DNA from 3 places in the Pseudomonas sp. KH_017 genome. Region 1 is predicted to be linked to each of the others. Evidence: predicted binding sites of a transcription regulator. Region 1 holds the regulator's gene; each other region holds the start of a gene.

The links. Region 1 encodes sigma-54, which starts transcription at its own class of promoters, with help from an activator protein. Its sites were predicted from a motif close to ANTGGCATNNANNTTGCTNT; they were not measured.
Region 2: a site for sigma-54 is predicted at 1,437-1,456, ahead of AC3IT6_RS10315 (DNA translocase FtsK). Genes of this name have one in related genera too.
Region 3: a site for sigma-54 is predicted at 1,549-1,568, ahead of glnK (P-II family nitrogen regulator). Genes of this name have one in related genera too.

Annotation. Positions count from the first base shown of each region.
Region 1 covers NZ_CM174509.1:915,364-918,639, forward strand. Annotated here, with positions in the region: gene ptsN (PTS IIA-like nitrogen regulatory protein PtsN) at 1-348, opposite strand, end outside; gene hpf (ribosome hibernation-promoting factor, HPF/YfiA family) at 361-669, opposite strand; gene AC3IT6_RS04070 (RNA polymerase factor sigma-54) at 744-2,237, opposite strand; gene lptB (LPS export ABC transporter ATP-binding protein) at 2,510-3,235, opposite strand; gene lptA (lipopolysaccharide transport periplasmic protein LptA) at 3,235-3,276, opposite strand, start outside.
Region 2 covers NZ_CM174509.1:2,276,861-2,280,136, forward strand. Annotated here, with positions in the region: gene aat (leucyl/phenylalanyl-tRNA--protein transferase) at 1-364, opposite strand, end outside; gene trxB (thioredoxin-disulfide reductase) at 427-1,386, opposite strand; gene AC3IT6_RS10315 (DNA translocase FtsK) at 1,682-3,276, shown strand, end outside.
Region 3 covers NZ_CM174509.1:6,193,272-6,196,547, reverse strand. Annotated here, with positions in the region: gene AC3IT6_RS28325 (HigA family addiction module antitoxin) at 1-128, shown strand, start outside; gene AC3IT6_RS28320 (BRO-N domain-containing protein) at 140-658, opposite strand; gene AC3IT6_RS28315 (accessory factor UbiK family protein) at 1,095-1,355, opposite strand; gene glnK (P-II family nitrogen regulator) at 1,775-2,113, shown strand; gene AC3IT6_RS28305 (ammonium transporter) at 2,149-3,276, shown strand, end outside.

The DNA.
Region 1 (3,276 bases):
CTCAAGGTGCGCATCGGTGGCGGCTTCCGGCACCAGCAGTACGAACAGCAGGTCAACCGGTGCGCCGTCGATGGCGTCGAAATCGATAGGGGCGTCCAGGTGCATCAATGCACTGATGGGCGAAACACAGCCCTTGAGACGGCAATGTGGAATAGCGATGCCATTGCCAAACCCGGTGGAGCCGAGTTTTTCACGGGCAATCAGTGCCTCGAAGACATCTTGCATCTCCAGGGCCGGCACTTCGCGGGCGATCAGATTGGCAATTTGTTCGAGGGCTTTCTTTTTACTGCCTCCCGGCACGTTCACCAGGGAACGGCCGGGGGTCAGGATACTTTCAAGTCGGATCATGGGTAGGGAGTGTTAACGACCGGTTGCGCCCTGGAGGAGGCTCTGGGTCTTTTCCTTATGCTTTTTGAGTTGTTTATCCAGCTTGTCGGTGAGTGCGTCGATCGCGGCGTACATATCGGTATGTTCCGCGTTTGCGACCACTTCATTCCCGGGAATATGCAGCGTGGCTTCGATTTTCTGCTTCAGTTTTTCGACGGTCATCGTGACCTGCACATTAGTGATCTTGTCGAAATGTCGCTCCAATCGTTCGAGTTTTTCGCCGATGTAGGTGCGAAGAGGTTCGGTCACTTCCAGTTGGTGTCCACTGATGTTGACTTGCATACAGCTTCTCCTTCGTTGCCAGTGCATAAAGCGGTAGATCAGATGATCTACCACTGGAACGCTGTGGCGTGGCTCTACATCAACCGCTTGCGTTCGCTCGAAGGCGCGATCCCGAGGGATTCGCGGTACTTGGCGACGGTGCGGCGAGCCACCTGAATGCCTTGTGCCTCCAGTAAACCAGCGATCTTGCTGTCACTCAACGGCTTTTTCTGATTTTCCGCGGCAACCAGTTTTTTGATGATCGCCCGGATCGCCGTGGACGAGCATTCGCCGCCTTCGGAGGTGCTTACGTGACTGGAGAAAAAGTACTTCAGTTCATAAATGCCCCGGGGGGTGTGCATGAACTTCTGGGTGGTCACCCGTGAAATCGTCGATTCATGCATGCCGACCGCTTCGGCGATGTCATGCAGGACCAGCGGCTTCATGGCTTCGTCGCCGTACTCCAGAAAGCCGCGTTGATGCTCGACGATCTGGGTGGCAACCTTCATCAGGGTTTCATTGCGGCTTTGCAGGCTCTTGATGAACCAGCGGGCCTCCTGCAACTGATTGCGCATGAATGTGTTGTCGGCGCTGGTGTCGGCGCGGCGCACGAAACCGGCGTACTGGGCGTTGACCCGCAGACGTGGCACCGACTCCTGATTGAGCTCCACCAGCCAGCGCTCGTTGTCCTTGCGCACGATAACGTCGGGAACGACGTACTCGGCTTCGGCGGACTCGATCTGCGAGCCCGGGCGCGGGTTGAGGCTCTGGACCAGTTCGATGACCTGGCGCAGTTCATCTTCCTTGAGCTTCATGCGGCGCATCAACTGGCTGTAGTCGCGGCTGCCAAGCAGGTCGATGTAATCGGTGACCAGGCGCTTGGCCTCGGTCAGCCAAGGTGTCTTGGCAGGCAACTGACGCAATTGCAGCAACAGGCATTCACCCAGGTTGCGGGCGCCGATGCCGGCGGGCTCGAACTGCTGGATGCGGTGCAGGACGGCTTCGATTTCGTCCAGTTCGATGTCCAGTTCCGGGTCGAAGGCTTCGAGGATTTCCTCGAGGGTTTCGTCCAGGTAGCCCTGATTGTTGATGCAGTCGATCAGGGTCACGGCAATCAGGCGATCGGTGTCGGACATCGGGGCCAGGTTCAGTTGCCATAGCAAGTGGCTCTGCAGGCTTTCGCCCGCCGAGGTGCGGGTGGTGAAGTCCCACTCGTCGTCGTCATTGCTGGGCAGGCTGCTGGCGCTGGTCTGGTAAACGTCCTCCCACGCGGTGTCGACGGGGAGTTCGTTGGGAATACGCTCGTTCCAGTCACCTTCATCGAGGTTATCAACCGTCGGGGCGCTTTCCTGGTAGGAGGGTTCCTGGATGTCAGTGTTGGGCTTTTGTTCGGCGTTGTCGGCCAAGGGGTCGGAATTGTCGAAGTCGTCGCCTTCTTCCTGGCGTTCGAGCATCGGGTTGGACTCCAGGGCCTCCTGGATTTCCTGTTGCAGGTCCAGGGTCGACAATTGGAGCAGGCGGATGGCCTGTTGCAGCTGCGGTGTCATCGTCAGCTGCTGGCCCATTCTCAAGACTAGCGATGGTTTCATGGCAGGGGCTTAACACCTTATTCGCCGGCGCACATGCGCCATCCACTACAGGGCGCCGGGGCGCCAAACATAAGCAAATTATATGCCTGAAACTGAAGGGTTTGCCTAGAGCGCTGTAACAATAAAAGCTGCAAAGTTTTGTTGACAGGTTGCTCCGGCTGGCTCCTGAACATCTTTGAAGCGTCGGGTTTGCCTAGAGCGCTGTAACAATAAAAAAGAGTTGATTTTTTATCGAGACAAGCGCCCGTCGACTGCTCTGGCACCTCGGTGTCTTACAGGCGGAATTCGTGGCCCAGGTACACTTCCTTCACCAGGTCGTTGGCCAGGATGGTTTCAGCGTCGCCTTCAGCGATCAGTTGACCGTCATTGACGATATAGGCGGTTTCACAGATATCCAGGGTTTCACGAACGTTGTGGTCCGTGATCAGCACGCCAATGCCTTTGGCCTTGAGGTGGTGAATGATCTGCTTGATGTCTCCGACCGAAATCGGGTCCACGCCGGCGAAGGGTTCGTCGAGGAGGATGAATTTCGGGTTGGTGGCCAGGGCGCGGGCGATCTCCACGCGACGGCGCTCACCACCGGACAGGCTCATGCCGAGGTTGTCGCGGATGTGGCTGATGTGAAATTCCTGCAGCAGGCTTTCCAGCTCTTTGCGACGACCGGCCTTGTCGAGTTCCTTGCGGGTCTCGAGGATGGCCATGATGTTGTCGGCCACCGACAGTTTGCGAAAGATCGATGCTTCCTGCGGCAAGTAGCCGATACCGGCCTTTGCGCGGCCATGCATCGGCTGGTGGCTGACGTCCAGGTCATCGATCAGGACGCGGCCCTGGTCGGCCTGTACCAGGCCGACAATCATGTAGAAGCAGGTGGTCTTGCCGGCGCCGTTCGGGCCAAGCAGGCCGACAATCTGACCGCTGTCGATGGACAGGCTGACGTCGCGCACGACCTGGCGGCTCTTGTAGCTCTTGGCCAGATGCTGAGCTTTCAGAGTTGCCATTACTGGGCCTTTTTCTCGTCGGTTTTCTTCTTCGGCTGGAT
Region 2 (3,276 bases), 1.4 Mb from region 1:
TGTAGGCGTCCTGCATGGCCTCGGTGATCCAGGTGCCATCCGCGTAATCCCGGGGCGCGGCACAGGCACGGATGACGGCCGCAAAGTCCTGGTCAAAGGTCACTTGATAGCGTTGCTGGCGCAGCAGCTTGTTCAGGCTGCGCGAGACGTGCAATTCGTCGGGAAACAGCACCGTGCGCGGGTCCGGAGACCACCAGAGGATCGGCTGGCCTTCGGAAAACCATGGGAAGCAGCCGTGGCGATAAGCCGAGATCAACCGATCGGCGGACAGATCGCCACCGGCAGCCAGCAGCCCGTTGGGGTCGCGCATGGCCTTTTCCAGCGGTGGGAAATGCAAGGTGTTGCGTTGTAACCAAGTCAGCATGGCATCCGGACTTACAGAAGGGGAGGGCGGTGGCGGGTGTTGGCCCGCCATAAAGTTTGCCTTCAAACGGTTGGAGTGTCGTCGAGGTATTTTTCGGCGTCCAGTGCCGCCATGCAACCGGCCCCGGCAGACGTAACGGCCTGGCGATAAACGTGGTCGGCCACGTCGCCGGCGGCAAACACTCCCGCAATCGCCGTAGCGGTGGCATCGCCTTCACTGCCACCCTTGACCAGCAGATACCCGTCGCGCATTTCCAGTTGGCCCGTGAACAGGTCGGTGTTGGGTTTGTGGCCGATGGCGATAAACACCCCGGACAGCGGCAGCTCTCTGGTTTCGCCCGTTTGGCTGTCTCGCAGGCGGGCGCCGGTCACGCCGCGGGCATCGCCGAGCACTTCGTCCAGGTTCTGGTTCCAGTGCAGGCGGATATTGCCGTTGGCGGCTTTTTCGAAGAGTTTGTCCTGGAGGATCTTCTCCGAGCGCAGCTTGTCGCGCCGATGGACCAGGTGCACTTCCTTGGCGATGTTCGACAGGTACAAGGCTTCCTCGACCGCGGTGTTGCCGCCGCCGACCACCGCAACCACCTGATTGCGATAGAAAAATCCATCACAGGTTGCGCACGCCGACACCCCTTTGCCGGCAAACGCTTCTTCCGACGGCAGACCCAGGTATTGCGCGCTGGCGCCGGTGGCAATGATCAGCGCGTCGCAGGTGTAGGTTCCACCATCGCCAATCAGCTCGAACGGCCGTTGTTGCAACTTGGCGGTGTGGATGTGGTCGTAAACGATCTCGGTGGCAAAGCGTTCGGCGTGTTTTTGCATGCGGTCCATCAGCACCGGTCCGGTCAGGCCTTCGACGTCGCCTGGCCAGTTATCCACTTCAACGGTGGTGGTGAGCTGGCCACCCGCCTGTATGCCGGTAATGACTACGGGCTTGAGGTTGGCGCGGGCGGCATAAACGGCCGCGCTGTAACCGGCGGGGCCGGAGCCCAGGATAATCAGGCGTGAATGCTTCGCTTCGCTCATAAAAACACCTCATAAGCCTTTGTCACAAAAGAGAATGCATGCTCAAATTGAACAGCATGTCATATGCTTTTGACTATGCTACACCCAAGGGTCTCAAGCATGGCGTCGTGCGTACAAACCCGTACAATGCCCTGCGTGTTACATATATTCAGTGCGCACCATGTTTATAAAAACCGGGGCGCAGTGTTAAAAGTAGTCCCGGTAACGCGTGTTAACTTTTTTACCTGCCTGGATTGGGCAGTTTTTATAGTCATTCAACAGATGGACGCGCCCATGGCGCAGGAATAGAAGCGTTTTGAAGAAATCCACCGCAGCACCTAAACCAGCCGTCGTACCGCTCTGGCGCCAGCACTTGCACTACCGACTCAAGGAAGGTGCGCTGATCGCCATCGGTGCCTTGTGCCTGTTCCTGATGATGGCCTTGTTGACCTATGGCAAGGATGATCCGGGCTGGAGTCATAACAGCAAGATCGACGACGTGCAGAACTTCGGCGGGCCAGCGGGCTCCTACAGCGCTGATATCCTGTTCATGGTGCTGGGTTACTTCGCCTACATCTTCCCGTTGCTGCTGGCCGTCAAGGCGTACCAGATCTTCCGCCAGCGTCACGAACCGTGGCAGTGGAGCGGCTGGCTGTTCTCCTGGCGCCTGATCGGCCTGGTGTTCCTGGTGCTGTCGGGCGCCGCCCTGGCCCATATCCATTTCCATGCCGCAACCGGTCTGCCGGCCGGTGCGGGCGGTGCGCTGGGGGAAAGCCTCGGCGAACTGGCCAGGAACGCCCTGAATATCCAGGGCAGCACGCTGTTGTTCATTGCGTTGTTCCTGTTCGGCCTGACGGTGTTTACCGACCTGTCGTGGTTCAAGGTGATGGACATCACCGGCAAGATCACCCTCGACCTGTTCGAACTGTTCCAGGGCGCCGCCAATCGCTGGTGGGCGGCCCGTACCGAGCGCAAGCAACTGGTCGCCCAGTTGCGTGAAGTCGACGACCGTATGGATGAAGTGGTCGCGCCGAGCGTCACCGACAAGCGCGAGCAGGCCAAGGTCAAGGAACGTCTGATCGAACGTGAGCAAGCCCTGAGCAAGCACATGTCCGAGCGTGAGAAGCAGGTGCCGCCGGTGATTGCACCCGCGCCGCCAAAGCCCGTCGCACCGAGCAAGCGCGTGGAGAAAGAGAAACAGGCGCCGCTGTTCGTCGACAGCGCCGTGGAAGGCACCTTGCCACCGATCTCGATTCTCGATCCGGCGGAAAAGAAACAGCTCAATTACTCGCCTGAATCCCTGGCTGCGGTTGGCCACTTGCTGGAAATCAAGCTCAAGGAATTCGGCGTTGAAGTCACGGTGGATTCGATTCACCCGGGCCCGGTGATCACCCGTTACGAGATCCAGCCGGCGGCCGGGGTCAAGGTCAGCCGTATTTCCAACCTGGCCAAAGACCTCGCGCGCTCCCTGGCCGTGACCAGCGTGCGTGTGGTGGAAGTGATTCCGGGCAAGACCACGGTCGGTATCGAGATTCCCAACGAAGACCGGCAGATCGTGCGTTTCTCCGAGGTGTTGTCGACCCCCGAGTACGACAACTTCAAATCCCCGGTCACCCTGGCCCTGGGCCACGACATCGGCGGCAAGCCGGTCATCACCGACCTGGCGAAAATGCCGCACCTGCTGGTGGCCGGTACCACCGGTTCCGGTAAGTCGGTGGGTGTGAACGCGATGATCCTGTCGATCCTGTTCAAGTCCGGCCCGGAAGACGCCAAGCTGATCATGATCGACCCGAAAATGCTCGAACTGTCGATCTACGAAGGCATTCCGCACCTGCTGTGCCCGGTGGTCACCGACATGAAGGACGCCGCCAACGCCTTGCGCTGGAGCGTTGCCGAGATGGAGCGGCGCTA
Region 3 (3,276 bases), 1.1 Mb from region 1:
ATCAGCGGAGCGGTGTCAGTGTTGGTCTGGCGCAAAAGCTATCCATCAACCTGAACACCACGCCCGAGTTCTGGCTGAATCTGCAATCGACCTACGAGTTGCGCTCAGTCCAGATCGAGCGTGGTTGAACGTTAAATATTCAAAGCGACTGCAAGATGAGTGAAGCCCGCTTCCACCACGGTTTTACCGGGCGTCTTGCCTGATCCTGCTCTGTCATCATCTGCGGCACATCCTGCAACCGAATCCACGGCTGGTTGTTCCAGTGCAGCAGGCTCAACGACATTTCCGGCCAGTTGAGCAGGCTCAGTTGCGGGCGTTCGGTTGTGGTGGGGTATTGGGCATCTCGCAGGGCGGGAACAACTTCGTGGGTGAGCCATTCACGCAGGGCTCTGTATTCGGGGCAGTAGTGGTAGACCAGTAATGCGTAAACGCCGGATTCGCTGATCAGCAGGATGTTTTCGATGTGACCGTGGATGAGGGTTTTGGCTGTTTGGTATTGGTCGGGATCGAGTTTTCGGAGTTGACGGTCGTTGAGGTAGATGCGTAGCAATCGGCCTAGGTCGCGGGCGCTGAACCAGGGTTGGTTTTGTATTAGGAGAGCGTGGAGGTGGAGTTTGTGGCGGGTGAAGATGTGGGGGATTAGGTAGTTTTCTTCCATCGTGCAGTTCTCGGGGTCGAGTGAAGAGCAACTGCCTCTGATCGTCGCCAAACGAAAAGGGTGGCAGCTATGCGCGGGTTGGCGAACCGGTAACGCCCGAAAAACCGGCAGACCCTAAGGTCTCCCACGCACAGCTGCCATAACTCAAGATGGGGAAAAACTCCCTATTTCGAATGTGGTCGTAGTGCGTCGGGTTTTTTCCAGGTCGCCAAACCCAGTGCTGAACATTCAGCATTGGGTGAGCTTAGAAACCGGAGATCTGCGACGCAATCGGACGGCGGTGTGATGTTTGTAGGACGTTGCCGGGATTGTTGCGGGGCTGAAGATCAAAAGATCGCAGCCTTCGGCAGGTCCTACAGGTGAAGCGCAAGGTCGTTCCGACCTTCAATCGCGAGCAGGCTCGCTCCCACAAGGGGACTGCATTTCACAACAGAATTTATTCGGTCGGCGGATTGAGCTTCGCTTCCAGCTCCGCCACTTTCGCTTCAAGACTTTCCAGCCGAGCCCGGGTGCGCGCCAATACAACCATCTGGCTATCGAATTCTTCCCGACTCACCAGATCCAGTTTGCTGAAGCCACTTTGCAGCAACATTTTGAACTGGCTTTCGATTTCAGCTTTCGGCAGAGGCGTATCGCCGCTGAAGAGGCGGGAGGCGGTGCCGGTGAGGGCGTCGAGGAAGTCTTTGGGCGCGAGCATGGGCAGTGTCCTGGAAACAATGACGGGCAGTGTATCACGCAGTGTCTATAGTCATTTGCGCAGGCGAAGCACGCACGCTTTTCGCGCATGCGGACGGACGGCGTCGCACCGTTATTGTGCGTAACCCGGTGAGTGTTGTTGCGATATGGCGGACATCTGCCAGCAAAAGATTGAAAACTATGAGTTTTGTGGAGATGGCAAGGTTTCTGCTTAGATGCTGGTGACCCATGCACTGATGCAGTCGCTGTGACGAATGCAGTGCGCCAAGCGAAACACGGGGAGTGCTTCGTCAGGAGCGGTTAGCTGGCGTCGAACGGGCAGGTAAGGCCGACGATGCGTTACAAAGCCAGGCACTGCGCTTAGACTTGAGTCGGGTTTGTTTTCCTGGGGCAAGTCCACCAATTCGGGAGAGAGTTTTCATGAAGCTAGTCACTGCCATCATCAAGCCGTTCAAGCTGGACGACGTACGCGAGTCGCTGTCCGAGATCGGCGTGCAGGGCATTACCGTCACTGAAGTCAAAGGCTTTGGTCGGCAGAAGGGTCACACCGAGCTGTATCGCGGCGCGGAATACGTGGTCGATTTCCTGCCCAAGGTGAAGATCGACGTCGCCATCGACGACAAGGATCTGGACCGGGTAATCGAGGCCATCACTAAGGCTGCCAACACCGGCAAGATCGGGGACGGCAAGATCTTCGTGGTCAATCTGGAACAGGCGATTCGCATCCGTACCGGCGAAACCGATACCGACGCAATCTAAGCCGCCACAAACCCAACGCCCCAGGAGAAAACAATATGACTCTGCGTAAATTCGCAGGGCTAGGAGCCCTGTTGTCCATCGTAATGCCCAGCCTTGCTCTGGCGGCAGACGAAGTGGCGGCCCCAGTCCTCAACTCCGGCGACACTGCCTGGATGATGACCTCGACAGCCTTGGTGCTGTTCATGACCATTCCCGGCCTCGCGCTTTTCTACGGCGGCATGGTCCGGTCGAAAAACATTCTTTCCGTGATGATGCAGTGCTTCGCCATTACCGGTTTGATCAGCGTCCTGTGGGTCATTTATGGCTACAGCATCGCGTTCGACACCACGGGCATGGAGCAGGGCGTCGTCAACTTCAACTCGTTCTTCGGCGGCATGGGCAAGGCATTCCTCGCCGGCATCACGCCAGCCAGCCTGACCGGCCCTGCGGCGCTGTTCCCTGAGGCGGTGTTCGTCACCTTCCAGATGACCTTCGCGATCATCACCCCGGCGCTGATCGTCGGTGCGTTCGCCGAGCGGATGAAGTTCTCCGCGATGCTGGTGTTCATGGGCATCTGGTTCACCCTGGTGTATGCGCCGATCGCGCACATGGTCTGGTCCGGCAACGGTGGCCTGATGTGGGACTGGGGCGTGCTCGACTTCGCCGGCGGCACCGTGGTGCACATCAACGCAGGTGTAGCTGGTCTGGTTGCCTGCCTGGTGCTGGGCAAGCGCAAGGGCTTCCCGACCACGCCGATGGCGCCGCACAACCTCGGTTACACCCTGATGGGTGCGGCCATGCTGTGGGTCGGCTGGTTCGGTTTCAACGCCGGTTCCGCCGCTGCGGCCAACGGCACCGCCGGCATGGCAATGCTGGTAACTCAGATTGCTACCGCCGCTGCTGCACTGGGCTGGATGTTTGCCGAGTGGCTCACCCACGGCAAACCTAGCGCACTGGGCATCGCTTCGGGCGTGGTTGCCGGTCTGGTGGCAATCACCCCGGCTGCCGGCACCGTTGGCCCCATGGGCGCGCTGGTAATCGGTCTGGCAGCTGGTGTGGTGTGCTTCTTCTGCGCCACCACCCTCAAGCGCAAGCTCGGCTATGACGATTCCCTGGACGCCTTCGGCGTGCACGGTATCGGCGGTATCCTCGGCGCAATCCTGACGGGTGTGTTCGCTGCTCCG